One region of the Candidatus Syntrophocurvum alkaliphilum genome, then DNA from elsewhere that is predicted to be linked to it. Evidence: riboswitches for the same ligand, from Rfam matches in the RefSeq annotation. Region 1 holds a riboswitch; the other holds the start of a gene.
What was found. A riboswitch is a leader RNA that binds a small molecule or an ion and turns the genes downstream of it on or off. The one in region 1 is predicted to bind thiamine pyrophosphate.

Region 1 (8,594 bases):
CAATTAAATCTATTAACTTAACTGTATTTCCATCAGTAAGCACATTAATAGTGTTATTTGTTCTTAAATTATCTATTGTACATACTTTATCATCTTGATCGAAAACCCAAGGGTCAGAATCTATACTAAAAGTATGTATTCTTCCATCAGCAGAAATGCTGACTCTAGAGTTATTAATACTTAAAATCCTACCTTCGGCAATAGAATTACTTAAGTCTAAATATTGTTCACTTCTACTTAGCAAAGCTACACTTTGAGCTCTTGTAACGAGTTGATTAGGCTTGAAGGTATTATCAGGGTAGCCAGAAATAAGTGAATACTCTACACCAGCATTTATATAACCCCTAGCCCAACTAGGTATTGCTCCAGCATCTGAAAAGTCTGGTGTTTTGTCCATTAATAACCGCGCTTCATCATCTTTATCAATCATACGTACCATTAGTTGTGTCATCCAGGCTCTTGTTGCAATAGCTGTAGAGCTAAATCTATTTTCTGTAGGTATAATTATTTCTTGATCAATAGCAAATAATATTTCTCTTTTAAAGTTTTCTTCTGCCCACTCTGGTACATCAAAAGGAATAGACTTATTTGTATCTATCAAAGCAAGTTGGTCTTCAACTTCCATATTTCTTACAGCCATTAAAAGGGCTTCAAGTTGTGTTACCGCTTTATCTGGATTAAAACTTCCATCATCATATCCGGTTACAACACCTCGTAAATCCATTTTTACAACATCACTAAAAGCCCAATGAGTATCGTTTACATCTGTATACGGACTATTAGTAGAGGCCAAGCTTTTTTCTAGGGGAAAAGAAAAAAAGATAGTAAAACAAAAGAAAAAAATTAAAATTACTGAAGAAAATTTTTTATATCGCATATTCACTTTCATATCTCTCCTTATTTGATATATCCACAGTGGTGGTTGTATTCAATAGATTCTCTATTTCGACAATCTAGCAAAATATTCCTGCTAAGTCCGCTAAATATTTAAAAATAATAGTAAAAACCTAGGCATTCTTTATACTAATTTAAATTAACAGAAAGAAATACTTTATTATTGCACAAACTAGAGAAAGTCTTTTTTTAAATTTAAAACTAGGAGTAATAACAGTTATGAAAAAAGATAAGCTTGGTGTAGTTTTTTATTTTTCAGTAGCAGTTATATCACTATTTGTGCTTTGGGGAATACTTTTACCAGAAAGTTTAGCTGATAGAACAGAGCAAATATTAAATTATATAATTGATACATTTGGTTGGTTTTATCTTTTTGCTACATTTATTTTTGTTTTATTTGTTATTTTTTTAGGTTTTGGGCCATATGGACAAATAAAGCTAGGCAAAGACGAAGATGAACCAGAATATAATTTCTATACATGGCTGGGTATGTTATTCTCTGCAGGAATGGGAATAGGGTTGGTTTTCTGGGGTGTAGCTGAACCTGTTATGCACTACCTTACACCACCTGAAGGTATAACACCTGAAACCACAGAGGCTGCTGAAATAGCACTGCGCTACTCGTTTTTCCACTGGGGACTTCACCCTTGGGCTATTTATGCTATCGTTGCATTAACTCTTGCATATTATCGGTTTCGCAAGGAAGAAGCAGGACTAATAAGTACGGCATTTAGGCCATTACTAGGTGATAAAGTAAATGGTCCCATAGGTAAAGCTATAGATAGCCTTGCAGTTATAGCAACAGTTTTTGGTGTAGCAACCTCATTAGGATTAGGGGCACTACAAATAAGCGGTGGCTTCTCATACCTTTTAGGCACACCCAATATAATTACAGTACAGATAATAATTATATTTATAGTTACTATTTTATATATGATATCTGCATCAACAGGTTTAAATAGAGGAATTAGATATTTAAGCAATGTCAACCTAACTGTAGCAGGTGTATTACTTTTATTCGTGTTACTAGCAGGACCTACATTATTTATCATTGAAAACTTTACTGCAACAATAGGGCGATACCTAGGAAACTTTATACCTATGAGCTTTCGCTTAACTCCTTTTGCGGATGGTGAATGGATAGGTTCTTGGACTTTGTTCTACTGGGCTTGGTGGATAGCATGGGCACCATTCGTAGGCACTTTTATTGCTAGAGTTTCCAAGGGAAGAACAATTAGGGAATTTGTTCTAGGTGTTCTTTTCGTTCCCTCTACCTTAGGAGCTTTATGGTTTGCTACTTTTGGTGGAGCTGCATTTTACTTAGAAAAGTTTCAGGGTGTAGCTATCTCTACAGCTGTAGATAATGATATAACCTCAGCTTTATTTATAACTTTAGAACAATTTCCGTTTGGGCTTGTCCTTATGGTATTAGCAATTCTTTTAATAATAACTTTTTTTGTAACTTCTGCAGACTCAGCTACTTTTGTATTAGGAATTTTGTCTACTCAGGGAGTGCTAAATCCTAGTAAAAGAATTAAGTATGTGTGGGGGATTCTTCAATCAGGTATAGCAATTGCACTTCTTTGGAGTGGAGGTTTAGAAGGATTACAAACAGCATCAATAATTGCGGCCCTACCCTTTGCTATTATCATGCTGGGGATGATTGTGTCTATAAACAAGGAATTAAAGGAAGAGTTACACAGACAAAAAGAAAAAGAAAAACGAAAGATAAAAAAATTAGAAAGAATGATGGAACAACACCTAAAAGATAAGGATGATGGGAGGTAGAAAATAAAATATCTTTACAAAGTATTATTTTTAGATTATAAATATAGTAATAAAAAAAATAGCTAGGGGTGCCACACTGGCTGAGAAGGTTTTTCCTAACCCTTGAACCTGATGTAGTTAATACTACCGTAGGGAAGCATATAAGATTTTAATGAATTTTAACAGCTACCTATCGGTAAGCTGTTTTTTTAATTTTGTTAAGTAGTATTTGGTAATTAAACGCTGATTAACGCTGATAATTATTTAATTATTTGGTTTTATATAACTGTAACATGGAAAAATAAATATACATCAAGGGGAGCTTATAGGGATAGGCTGAGAAAGAGATGTTATCTCTGACCCTTATACCTGATTTGGATAATGCCAACGTAGGGATTGATATTTTTTAAATACAAATCTCTATAGATTTGTATTTTTATTTTAAGGCAAAGGAGGACTTAATGTTGATAGTTAATGGTAAGGAAATGAAGTTTGAAAAAGATATTACTGTAAATGAGCTTTTGCAAAAGCTAGACCTTAATCCAGATAAGGTGGTTGTAGAAGTTAATTTAGATATTGTTTCAAAAGATAGATATGATGAACATATTTTATCTGATAGTGATTCTGTAGAGATAGTTGCCTTTGTAGGGGGCGGTTAAATGAAAATAATGTTGAATGAAAAGAGCCACTTCGTTTCATCGGGAACAACAGCATTTCAACTAAGAGATGAAGTAAAGCCTGATGCAGATATAGTTGTTTTTAATGGTTTTATAGTAAAGGAAGATTATCCTTTAAAAGATGGAGATAAAATAACCCTTATAAAAAGAGGAGAAATTCCTTCACAAGAAGAGATGGAATCCTTACTAGTAGCCCGTCATACTCCGGGAGTACACGAAAGTGTGAAAAAAGCATTTGTAGGTATAGCTGGTTTAGGGGGGTTAGGTTCAAATGTAGCTGTTTCATTAGCCAGACTTGGTATAGGGAGGTTACTACTAATTGATTTTGACATAGTAGAACCTAGCAATCTTAATAGGCAACAATATTTTATTAACCATATTGGAATGCCTAAAACTGAAGCATTAAAGGAATTGATAGCACAGATTAATCCTTTTGTAGAGGTGGAAACTAAAGATGCTTACTTAGATAGTACAAACATTAAAGAGGTATTTAGTGATGTAGATATTATTGTAGAAGCCTTTGATAATCCACAAAGCAAAGCAGAGCTAGTTAATATAGTTTTGCAAAGTTTGCCTAACAAACCAATTGTAGCAGCATCGGGTATGGCAGGCTATTTTTCCAATAATTTAATTACTACCAAAAAAATTAGGGAAAATTTTTATTTAGTAGGAGATGATACTTCTGAAGCTAAACCCGGTAGTGGTCTAATGGCACCACGTGTAGGGATAGCTGCTAATCATCAGGCTAATATGGTTTTGCGACTAATATTGGGTGAAAAAGATATTTAACATAGGAGTGATTATATGGATCCATTAATGATAGGTGGTACTGCTCTAAATAGCAGGTTGTTAATAGGTACAGGTAAATATGCTAATGATGCAGTCATGCCTGAGGTTATAAAGAAAAGTGGAACAGAGGTAGTAACAGTTGCTCTAAGAAGAGTAGACATGGAGTCAAAACAGGACAATATTATTGAACATATACCAGAGGAATGCATATTACTCCCTAATACCTCAGGAGCAAGAAATGCAGAAGAAGCTGTGCGCATAGCACGTTTAGCACGAGCTATGGGCTGTGGTGATTGGGTGAAGATTGAGGTTATTTCTGATAATAAGTACTTGCTTCCAGATAACTACGAAACCACAAAAGCTACAGAAATACTAGCTAAAGAAGGGTTTGTGGTACTACCTTATATGAGCCCAGATTTGAAGGCAGCTCAAAGAATGGCAGATGCAGGAGCAGCCGCAGTTATGCCGTTAGGAGCACCGATTGGCAGTAATCGAGGAATTAGGACTAAGGAATTAGTGCAAATAATGATAGATGAAATAGATTTACCTATTATTGTAGATGCAGGTATTGGTAAGCCATCTGAAGCGGCTGAGGCCATGGAAATGGGAGCCGCTGCAGTTTTAGTTAATACAGCTATTGCTACAGCACAAGACCCAGTAAATATGGGAGAGGCGTTTGCACTAGCAGTAAAGGCTGGTAGAATGGCGTATTTAGCTAAAACAGGACCAGAAAAAGTTTATGCAAGTGCATCATCACCATTAACAGGTTTTTTACATGAAGGGGATTTATAATGAGTTTTTACGAGTATTATTCGAACTATAAAAACATAGAGCATGAGGCTTTTTTTAAAAACCTTACAGAAGCAGATATTTTAAGAACTATTAGTAAGAGTAAGATAAGTGAACTAGAGTTTTTAGCACTATTGTCACCTTTAGCAGCTAACTACTTAGAAGATATGGCTAGAAGAGCCCATCAGGCATCATTACAACACTTTGGGAAAACTGTTTTGCTATATACGCCAATGTATTTAGCTAATCATTGTACAAACCATTGCTCTTATTGCACTTTTAGTGTTGCTAATAACATAAGTAGACATAAACTTTCGTTGGAAGAAATAGATAAAGAAGCTAAAACTATATCTGCTACTGGGCTAAAACACATTCTTGTTTTAACAGGTGAATCTAGAAAGGATACTCCTGTTTCATATATTACTGAAGCTGTAAAAATATTAAAAAAATACTTTGACTCTATTTCTATAGAAATTTATCCACTAACAGAAGAAGAATACAAACAGCTAATAGATGCCGGGGTAGACGGGTTAACTATATACCAAGAAGTATATAATGAAAAAATCTATGACCAGGTACATATTTCCGGTCCTAAAAAAGACTATCACTTCCGACTAGATGCTCCTGAAAGGGCTTGTAAAGCAAAGATACGAAGTGTAAACATTGGAGCATTATTAGGCTTAAATGATTGGAGAAAAGAAGCCTTTACTACAGGTTTACATGCAAATTATTTACAAAGTACATATATGGATGTAGAAACTAGTGTATCACTACCACGCTTAAGACCACATAAGGGTAGCTTTGAGCAGGTAGTACATGTTAGTGATAAGGATTTGGTACAGATAATGTTAGCTCTTAAGATATTTATGCCGTATTTAGGGATTACTATATCTACAAGGGAAAAACAAGAGCTACGAAACCATCTAATTCCTTTAGGAGTAACCAAAATGTCTGCAGGCGTATCAACCGAAGTAGGTGGTCACAGTAGCTGTATTGATGGAGATGGACAATTTGAAATAAGTGATACACGTAGTGTTGATGAGATAAGAGATGCTATAAGAGAAAGAGGTTTTCAACCAGTATTCAAAAATTGGATGCAAATTACGTAGGGAAGCAGTTTTTTATTTATAGAAAAAAACTTTTAAAAAAGCCAATAAGTTTTGGATAAAGCAAGATGTTTTAATTTTGAATTTTAAATTTTGATTCCACTGCAAAAAGCTAAACTTAGACTATGGAATCGGCTGAGCAAACATGTTTATCACGCCACTCATCGGTCTTTACCTCCATTTTAGCTTAGCACTTATTATCTAAAATGATTTTTTATTTATACTTAGCCGTGATCTATGCACCACGCCTTGCTATTCGGGACTTAGATAAACATGTTTGCTCAGCCTTAAGCTTGTTGTAGTTACTTTTTGTAGCAGAATCAATTTTAAATTCTTAATTATTGTTAGGAAACTAACGTTTCCTTTTTTATTATAAAAATTGGGAAACTTTGTTTCCCTACCATAATTAAAAATTGAGAATTAAAAATTAATAATTATCATTCAAATATAAGTAATGTAGAAAGTGATAAATAGTGTTTTTAGAATAAATAACCTAGAAATATTAAACAAAAAAAGGAGAATGAGTAAAAATGTATACGACACAGATGGATGCGGCTCGAAAAGGTATAGTTACTAAAGAGATGGAGATAGTGGCGAAAAAGGAGCAAATGAATGTTTTAGATTTGCTTGAGTTAGTGGCTAAAGGAACAGTTATTGTACCAGCTAATAAAAACCATAAAAACCTTGACCCAGAAGGGATAGGGAAAGGTATGAAAACCAAAATAAATGTAAATTTAGGAATTTCTAAAGACTGTCCTAACATTGAAGCTGAATTAGAAAAAGTACAAGTGGCTTTAGATATGAAGGTTGAAGCAATAATGGATTTAAGCTCATATGGTAAAACCGAAGAATTTAGGCAAAGAGTAATTGCAATGTCACCAGCTATGATTGGCACTGTTCCTGTATATGATGCGATAGGGTTTTATGATAAAGAACTAAGTGAAATAAAATCAGAAGAATTTTTAGATGTAGTTGAAAAACATGCTCAGGATGGAGTTGATTTTGTTACTATACATGCGGGCATAAACAAAGAAACAGCAGAAGTGTTTAAAAGAAACTCACGTTTAACAAACATAGTTTCTAGGGGTGGAGCACTAATGTATGCATGGATGGAGCTAAATAATAAAGAAAATCCATTCTTTGAACACTACGACAAACTATTAGATATATGTGAAAAATACGATTTAACCTTAAGCCTTGGAGATGCCTGTAGACCCGGAAGTATAAATGATTCTACTGATGCTAGCCAAATAAAAGAACTAATGATTCTAGGTGAGTTAACTAAAAGGGCGTGGGAGAGAAATGTACAGGTAATGATTGAAGGGCCGGGGCATATGGCTATAAATGAAATAGAAGCCAATATGGTTATCGAGAAAAAATTATGTCATGGAGCTCCTTTTTATGTATTAGGGCCATTAGTAACTGATGTAGCACCTGGTTATGATCACATTACAAGTGCAATTGGTGGAGCTATTGCGGCTAGTCATGGTGCGGACTTTTTATGCTATGTAACTCCTGCCGAACACTTAAGACTTCCCAACCTAGAAGATATGAAAGAAGGAATTATAGCATCGAAAATAGCAGCTCATGCGGGTGATATTGCTAAAAATGTTAAAGGGGCTAAAGAATGGGATTATGAAATGAGTAAGGCTAGGCAGCAACTAGACTGGGAAAGAATGTTTGAATTAGCCATAGACCCTGCAAAAGCTAGGAGGTATAGAGAAGAATCAATGCCTGAACATAGTGATAGCTGTACGATGTGTGGAAAAATGTGCTCTATGCGTAATATGAACAAAGTTATGGAAGGTAAAAGTGTTAACATTTTAAGAGAGGATTAAAGAATGATGCTTTACCTAGTAACTAATAGACATCTAATAAAAGAGGATAATTTATTAAATGTGGTAAAAAAATCAGTTGAAGCAGGAGCGAATGCAGTAATACTAAGGGAAAAGGATTTAAACTTTGAGGAGCTTTACCCAATTACCATGGAAATCAAGAAGGTAACCGAAAAAAATAACGCATTATTAATTGTTAATAACAACCTTGATGTAGCTATAAAATCTAAAGCTGACGGTTATCATTCTAGTTTTAAAGACTTTATAAATGCCTCTAAACATTTCCCGAGAACTAAAGGGGTTTCTATACATAGTGTAGAAGAAGCAATTATAGCGGAAAATAATGGTGCAGATTACCTATTAGCAGGGCATGTTTATAAAACAGATAGTAAAAAAGATTTAGAACCAAAAGGCCTTGAATTCATACGTAATATTAAAGCAAAAGTAAATATACCGGTAATAGCAATAGGTGGAATTACACCTCAAAATGCAAAAGAGGTAATAAATGCTGGTGCTGATGGCATAGCAGTAATGTCATCAATTATGTCATCTAAAGATACCAATAGAATAATTAAAGAATATCAAGGTCTGTGTTAATCACTTTAGTCAGTGAAGTCTGTGTCTATTAATTAATAAGGTTTTATATTAAATTTATCATTCAAAGTAAAAATTAAATGGTAAAATATTTTATTAAAGTAACTTATGCCTTATAGTTAATAATTAAGGTTTTTAATGTT
Region 2 (8,594 bases), 320 kb from region 1:
AACATTTTTACAAAATATATCCCATGAACTAAAAACTCCAGTAATGATTATTCGTAGTTATACTCAAGCAATTAAAGATGGCATTTATCCTAAGGGTGAGCTAGAACCAACGATAGAAGTAATTGAAGAAGAAGCAAAACGCCTAGAAAAGCGAATTCATAACCTTTTGTATTTAACAAAACTAGACTATTTAGCGACACATAATCTTTCATATGAGGTGTTTTCATTAAATAAATTAATTAGTGATATAGTAGAAAGATTTTATTGGCAGCGAAAAGAAATAATTTGGTCTTTGGACTTAGTTTCACTGAAAATTAAGGGTGATAAAGAACAGTGGACAGTTGTACTAGAAAACTTATTAGAGAACCAAATTCGCTATGCAAAAAATGAAATAAAAATATCTATAAAATCTTTAGATGATAAAGTTATATTACACCTTTGGAATGATGGTCCTCAAATTGAGCAGGAAGTTTTGGAAGGATTATTTGACAAGTATAACAAAGGATTTAAAGGCGAATTTGGTTTAGGCTTAACAATTGTGTATCAAATAATTAAACTTCATAATGCCAAAATATGGGCTCAAAATGAAAGTGAAGGAGCATCTTTTTATATCGAGATACCACTTATTAATGAGTAATAACTAAGATTCATTACTTTTGTTTTCATTTGCAGCTAGATTTAAAACTCCTTCATTTCTCAACTCTCTTACAGCTGCCTTTATGGCAAGTTTTATTACAAAATATAGCACTATTATTGGTACTACAAGAAATGCTAAGTATATAAAAACTATTAAAATTTCAAATCCACCCATATTTTATAACCTCCTGTGTCAAAAATAAGATGACAGTCATTTTATTAAGAACGTATCATGATTAGCATCATTTTAAAAGGTTTTAAGGCATCTAATGCATGTGGTTCATCAGCAGGCATTATTAACATTTCACCTTGTTTGACAGTATATTTTTCGCCAGATACAGTTATTTCTGCTTCACCGTCAAGAATATAAACCATAGCATCAAAGGGAGCTGTATGCTCACTTAACCCTTGGCCTTTTGCGAAAGCAAATACAGTTACTGTTCCTGTTTTCTTTCCTATAACGGTTTTACTTACAACAGTACCTTCTTGATATTCAACCATATCACCAACATTAATGTTTTGATTTAATAAACTCATAGATACACCTCCAAATATAATAAGTTTAGTATATGTAAAATATAATTATAACTATACTCAAAGCTTACTATATATTAAAGTAACCACCCCCAAGTTATACATATATTAAAACATAAGTTTGCATATATTACCATATAGAAAAGACCTGACTGCAATTAAATATTTGAGTCAGGTCTTTGTAGTATAGTTTTTAATTTTTACACCTGTCTACTTGACAGTGGGCTATTCATTAAGCCCAACCTTTTTAAAATACAAATTAAGCTGCTTTTCTTTTAGCCATAGCTTGATCTGGAGCTTTAGGTTGTTTTGTAAAGAATGTTAGTATTGTAGCGGTTGCACATAACACTGAAGCGATTAAAAATGCATGTTGAAATGGTACTGCTGTACCAATTATTGGTCCAACTATAGCTGCTGAACCATAAGCTAGAAACATTATTCCGTAGTTAGTGCCAAGATTTTGTGTTCCATAATAATCTGCTGTTAGTGATGGGAATAGTGCTAAGAAACCACCAAAACAGAATCCAATTAAGGAACATAGTATTAAGAATGTTGCAAATGTCATTGTTATATAGCTCATTAAGAACATTGCTGCAGTTGCTAATATGTACATTATGATTAGTGAGGTGATTCTTCCTAATACATCTGATAAAGTGCCCCATATTATTCTGCCGGTAGCATTAAAAATAGCTATAATCATTACGGCAGTACTAGCAGTAGCTGCTGTAAGTCCAACAAGATTTACTCCGATATCTGCTGCAAGTCCAATTACCATTAAACCAGCTAGACATCCAAATAAATACATAACCCACATTAAATAAAACTGTGGTGTGCTTAACATTTGCCCAGTAGAAAAATCTGTTTGATTAGTTCCACTAGTTGTTTCAGGTGGTGTCCATCCTTCTGGTACATATCCATCAGGAGGAACTTTTAAAAATTGAGCACCTATACTAACAGCAATTAGATAAATAATTCCTAAATACACAAATGTTTGAGAAACTCCGGAACTTGCTAGAAATACATTGATTAGAGGAGTAAATATTAATGCACCTGCTCCAAAGCCTGCAACTGCGATGCCACTTATAAGTCCACGTTTGTCAGGGAACCATTTTACACATGTTGCAAGTGGACATACATATGCGGTACCAACACCTGCACCACCAATTAGTCCATAGCATAAATAAAGTTGCCAAAGCGAAGTTGCCTGACTTGCTAAAATTACTCCGAGTCCTAGTAATACCCCACCAGCAGTAGCTACCCATCTAGGTCCAATTTTATCTTGGACTCTTCCAGCTATAATGGTAAAAACTGACATCGTAGCTATGGTTATTGAGAAAGTTAATACTACACCTGATGCTTCCCACCCGTGAAGTTCAATTAATGGTGCATTAAATAGACTCCAAGAATAAACAGCACCTAAACACAGCTGAATTAAAACCGCTCCGAAAACTACTATCCAGCGATTAGTTGCTTTTTCTTCCTGCAAAAGCTTTTAACCTCCCTTCTATTCAATTTTATTAAAAGAGAATACAATATCCTCCTTCCTACAATGTTTAATTATTTACTATAATATATTCGTTCTATATAAAAAAAATCCTTTTAATCTGTGAAAAATTTTGCAAAATATTAATTTATGTTAAAATATTATTTGATTATAACATATAAATTATAAAAAGCTAGGGGAGCTTTATTAAACCGAAGCTGAGAAAGAAGTGGAAACTTCTGACCCTAATACCTGAACTGGGTAATTCCAGCGTAGGGAAGCAAAATCTGTTATTAAGTGAACAGCTTTGCTTGTTCACTTAATGTTTTTTGGGGCATTATACCAATTAATAAATGGTATAGAAAATTAATATATAAACTAATGCTAAAACATGAAAGAGAGGATATAAAAATAATGAAATGCGTACTCACAATTGCGGGCTCTGATTCATGTGCAGGTGCTGGTATACAAGCTGACCTTAAAACAATTTCTGCTTTGGGGGCTTATGGTCTTACTGTTATAACTGCAGTTACTGCACAAAACACCAAAGGAGTAATTAAAGTTCAAGAAATAAATCCAGATATAGTCGAAGCACAGCTCGAAGCACTATTTTCAGACATTAATATTGATGTTGTGAAAATTGGTATGTTAAGTAGTAAAGTTTTAATAGAAAAAGTAGCATCTTATTTAAAAGCAAAGAGTTATAATAATAATCTGCCTATAATACTTGACCCAGTAATGGTAGCAAAAAGTGGTGATCGATTATTGCATGTAGAAGCAATAGAGGCATTAAAAAATAAACTTTTTCCTATTTCTAAGATTATTACACCAAATATTCCTGAAGCTGAAACCTTATTAAATACTAGGATAAACAATATAAATGATATGGATGCTGCGTGTTTGAAATTATTAGATTATGGGTGTGAATGGGCTATTGTTAAAGGCGGTCACTTAGATGGAGAACCTGTTGATGTTGTAGGTAATAATAATAAAACTTACCATATTTCATCAAAAAGAATTAATACAAATAATAGTCATGGTACAGGCTGTTCCTTTTCTTCAGCAATAGCAGTTAATCTGGCTAATAATTTAGATGTAATTGATTCTGTAACTAAGGCTAAAAAATATATTAGTACAAGTCTTAAGACTGGATTTCCTATTGGTAAAGGAGTAGGTATATTAGATCATTTTTGCTTAAGTACAATTAGAAAGGGTGAGCTACAATGATAGAACAATGTGCAAATATATGGGGAAAAGTGAAAAGTCAAAACCCGTTAGTACACTGTATTACTAATTATGTAACGGTAAACGATGTTGCTAATACAATATTAGCTTCTGGTGCATCTCCCGCCATGGTAGAACATCCTGCAGAAGCATTTGATTTTGCAAATATAGCAGGTTCATTATACCTGAATCTAGGAACTTTAACAGGTGAACAAGAAGAAGCAATGATAGAAGCAGTAAAAGGAGCAAATTATAAAAGCGTACCACTAATTATAGACCCTGTTGCTTGTGGAGTTATTCCCCGTAAAGTGGAGGTTATTAATAAAATCAGTGCTAATGGGAAAATATCAGTAATTAAAGGGAATGCCGCTGAAATTAAAAGCTTAGCAGGAGTTGAGGCACAGGCAAAAGGTGTTGATTCATTAGATACGGGTGAAGATCTTGATGAGGTTTGTAAGGAATTGGCTATAAAAAAAGGGATAGTGGTAGCAGCTACAGGTCCAATAGATGTAATAGCAGATGACAAAAAAATGGCTTATATAAGTAATGGTACAAACCTTTTTGGGACAATAACTGGTGCAGGTTGCATGGTAGGTGGTCTTGTTGCAGCTTGCATTGCAGTAAATCCTGATGATGTATTTATAGCAACTGCAACTGCAATATGTGCATTTAATATTGCTGGAGAAAGAGCAATTAAGATAGCAGGAAGAAACCCAGGAACGTTTAGAGTAATATTTTATGACCTGCTATACAATTTAAAATCCAATGATATTATGCGGGAGGCACAAATAAAATGGGTTTAGATTATTCAATATACTTAGTGACTGATAGTGACTTAATAAAAGGAAATGATATTATAACTGCGGTTTTACAGGCTGTAAAAGGAGGAGCTTCTTTAGTCCAACTCAGAGAAAAAGATGCTTCAAGTCGCGAATTTTATAATATAGCAACAGAGCTAAAACGTCACCTAAGTGATTTGCAAGTACCTTTAATAATAAATGATAGGCTTGATATAGCTTTAGCAGTAGATGCTGATGGTTTACACATAGGACAAGATGACCTACCTTTAACAGTAGCTAGAAAAATTCTAGGGGAAAATAAAGTTATTGGCTTATCAGCAAATACTATAGAACAAGCTATAGAAGGCGAAAAACAAGGCGCAACATATTTAGGTGTTGGTCCAGTTTATTATACCGATACTAAAAAAGATACAAAGGAAGTAATTGGCCCTGAATCCTTAAGTAAGTTTAAAACTGCAGTAAATATTCCTGTTGTTGGAATAGGTGGAATTAATCATGATAACATAAGCGCTGTTAAAAAGAGTGGTATAGATGGTGTAGCAGTAGTATCTGCTATATTAGCACAAGATGATATTAATATTGCAGCACAAAGGATGAAGCAACTGTGGATAGAAAGTTAATTTTCTTTGTAGACTTTGATGGCACAATATCAAGTGAAGATATTTGCTATACAATGGTTAAAACCTATGCTCGTGATGGCTGGGAGGAGCTTAATGAGTTATGGGAAAAAGGAGTTTTGTCTACTGTAGGGGTAGCCCAAAAAACTCTTGAATTAATGGACATTGAACTTAACGAGTTAGAAAAATTTTTTAACACATTAAATATAGATCCTACTTTTCCACCATTTGTTAAATGGGCAAATATTAATAACTTTCCTATATATATTTTAAGTGATGGTTATGATAACTACATTAAGCTAATTCTAAACAAGAATAAATTAAATATTCCCTATTATGCTAATCATTTATATGAAGATAATGGCCTAAAAATAAAAGCTCCTTATTTAAATAAGGAATGTGAACAATGTGGAGTATGTAAAACTAATTTAATAAAGAAACACCTACATTCTGGTTTTACGAGTGTTTATATAGGTGATGGATATTCTGATAGATGTGCGATAAAGAACTGTGATTATGTATTTGCCAAAAAATCTCTAGTAGATTACTGTGAAAATAATGGTATTGAATATTATTCATATAAAAGTTTCGATGATATTATTTTTAAACTAAAACAATTAAACTTATCATAATAATTAACAATAATTTAAGGTTTATATAACAATTAATGTCTACTATAATAGTAGACATTAATTGTATCTAGGGGGAGTAAAATTGAATAAACTAGCTGTTAATAAAGTTGCAATTTTAATTGGGATAGTTATTATAGGGCTTCTAATTTATAAACAGTTTGATGAAAGAACAGAACCACAATTATCACAAGAGGGAAGTCCACAAATAGCTATAGAAAATGCTGTAGAAAACAATAAACCCATGTGGCTAATGTTTACTAGTGATAGATGTCCAGCATGTATTGAAATGTATGATGTATATGAACAAGTAAAAAATGAATATAAAGAAGATGTAGCCTTTATTCTTATTGATGTAGATAATGAAGAAAATTATGAGCTAGCAAGAGATTTTGATATACGGTATATACCTGCAATTTTTATTTTGGACTCACAAGGTGAAAAATTATATGAGCAAGTAGGTTATATTCCAGTAGAAGAAATGCGCCTTCAACTCGATAAGGTGGTGGAATAGTTTATGGAAGCGTGGATAAATACTGTTTTACCGCAATTTCTAGGGAGTTTTTCTATATATGGCTATGGACTAGTATTTATAGCTGGAATTATAACAAGTATAGGCCCTTGTAATTTAAGTATGATTCCTTTAATAATGGCATATGTGGGTGGAAATGAAATGGCTAGAACAAAAAGTTTTGCTATGTCAGTAGCATTTACACTAGGTACTGCAACTACATTTATGCTTTTAGGGTTATTTATTGCTTTTGTTGGAGGTCTATTTGGTTTAACCCAAAGTATTATATATTACATTGTAGCTGCAATATGTATAACAATAGGATTAAACCTTATTGGTGCAATCAACCTAAATATAAATTTTGGTGGAGATTTATTAACTCGAGCAGGTGAACAAAGAGGATATTTAGGAGCATACTTCCTTGGCATGGTAATAGGCTTAGTAGGTACTCAATGTGGTACACCAATTTTATTAGTTATATTATCAATTGCTTTTGCAAGTGGACAATGGTTATATGGTGCTACACTTCTTTTCATATATGCAATGGGGAGAGGTATACCCATAATATTAGCAGGTACGTTTACAGGAGTTTTAGCTAGAATGGATCAATTTGCCAAGTGGAATAATATTATGGAAAAGATAGCTGGCTTCATAATTATCATTGTTGGCACCTACTATATTTGGATAGCATAATTATAAATTTTAAATTATGATATGATAAAATAGCTCAGAAAAACAAATAAATAGTAAAACTTAGTAGACTTATACAAACTGGTGTTTATATAAGTCTATTTTTTTTATATCATAGATTACTGATTTACTTGTGTAGATTTGTAAAAAGGTGTAAAATACAAAATGCCATGTACACAAAAATGTGTACAAAGGTGCAAACTTAAATAATTCGGAGGTGAAATATGGGTATAAGACTTTATGCTGATAATGCTTGTGATCTGGATAAGGATTTATTAGATGAGCTAGGGGTAAAACTTTTTTATCTTACTACTAATATTAATGATAATACTTATAAAGACAGATTAGACTTAAGTCCGCAAAAGTTTTATGAATTAATATCAAAGCCGGATGTAATGCCAACTACGGCTCAAATACCCCCGATTGAGTTTCAAAATGAATTTGAGAAGGTAATTAAAGAAACAGATGATGATATAATATATGTAGCTTTTTCATCAGGGCTTAGTGGAACATACCAATCCGCCTACATTGCTGGAGAATCAGTAGATCCTAATAGAATAACAGTAATTGATTCCCAAAGTGCATCTGTGGGGTATGGTCTAACAGTTATAAGGGCAGCTGAAGCACTTAAAGCAGGAAAAAACAAACAGGAAATAATAGAAGAAATAAAAGATAATATAAACCGCATGCAACATCTTTTTATAGTAGGGAATTTTGAGATGTTAAAAAGAGGTGGCAGAGTTAGTGCAACTTCAGCTACAATAGGAAATTTACTTAATATAAAATTAATATTACATCTTGAGGATGGTAAAATATATCCATTAGAAAAAGTACATGGTTTAAAGAAAGCAAAAAGAAGAATGCTTGACATAATGAATGAAAGAGGTTACAACCTAAAAGATCAATTGATTGGTATAAATTATTCGAATGATTATGAAGGGGCTTTAACTATAAGGGACTTAATTCAAAAAAAATTTGGGTGTGAAAAATTTATAATATCAGAAATTGGAGCAACCATTGGCTCACATGTAGGTGCAGGCACCTACTCGATATTTTTCCTTTCAGAATAGGAACATAGAGTCATATAGAGTCAACGGGGACGGTTCCTTTTGACTCAAGTCAGTTGAGTCAAAAGGAACCGTCCCCGTTGACTCGTGTTATCCTTTATTATTTTCTTATAAACTGATATATAGTCATTAACCATTCTTTCTTGACTAAACCTTTCTTCAACCCACAAACGACATTGCTTTCTATCAATTTCAGATATTTGGTTAATTCTATTTACAGCTTCATCAACATTATCTACTAATAATCCTGTGATACCATCTTTAATTATTTCTGGCATAGAACCTTTAGGATAAGCTATTACAGGAGTTCCACAGGCCATGGATTCTACTACACTTAATCCAAATGGTTCATTAAAATAAATGGGGTGAAGAAGTGCGTATGCATTACCTAAAATTTCATCTC

Region 2: linked by a shared signal. The riboswitch ahead of thiD (bifunctional hydroxymethylpyrimidine kinase/phosphomethylpyrimidine kinase) and the one ahead of thiS (sulfur carrier protein ThiS) in region 1 are both predicted to bind thiamine pyrophosphate.

Annotation. Positions count from the first base shown of each region.
Region 1 is NZ_CP046457.1:2,137,138-2,145,731, forward strand. Features, by position in the region: gene SYNTR_RS10315 (S-layer homology domain-containing protein) at 1-877, opposite strand, end outside; gene SYNTR_RS10320 (glycine betaine uptake BCCT transporter) at 1,114-2,682, shown strand; TPP riboswitch at 2,737-2,834, shown strand; TPP riboswitch at 2,967-3,075, shown strand; gene thiS (sulfur carrier protein ThiS) at 3,123-3,320, shown strand; gene thiF (sulfur carrier protein ThiS adenylyltransferase ThiF) at 3,321-4,127, shown strand; gene SYNTR_RS10335 (thiazole synthase) at 4,143-4,919, shown strand; gene thiH (2-iminoacetate synthase ThiH) at 4,919-6,025, shown strand; gene thiC (phosphomethylpyrimidine synthase ThiC) at 6,553-7,860, shown strand; gene thiE (thiamine phosphate synthase) at 7,864-8,454, shown strand.
Region 2 is NZ_CP046457.1:95,160-103,753, forward strand. Features, by position in the region: gene SYNTR_RS00405 (sensor histidine kinase) at 1-637, shown strand, start outside; gene SYNTR_RS00410 (hypothetical protein) at 641-811, opposite strand; gene SYNTR_RS00415 (cupin domain-containing protein) at 856-1,173, opposite strand; gene SYNTR_RS00420 (L-lactate MFS transporter) at 1,430-2,656, opposite strand; TPP riboswitch at 2,839-2,949, shown strand; gene thiD (bifunctional hydroxymethylpyrimidine kinase/phosphomethylpyrimidine kinase) at 2,951-3,880, shown strand; gene thiM (hydroxyethylthiazole kinase) at 3,877-4,680, shown strand; gene thiE (thiamine phosphate synthase) at 4,671-5,297, shown strand; gene SYNTR_RS00440 (MtnX-like HAD-IB family phosphatase) at 5,282-5,926, shown strand; gene SYNTR_RS00445 (thioredoxin family protein) at 6,009-6,437, shown strand; gene SYNTR_RS00450 (cytochrome c biogenesis CcdA family protein) at 6,441-7,127, shown strand; gene SYNTR_RS00455 (DegV family protein) at 7,349-8,194, shown strand; gene SYNTR_RS00460 (glycosyltransferase family 4 protein) at 8,239-8,594, opposite strand, start outside.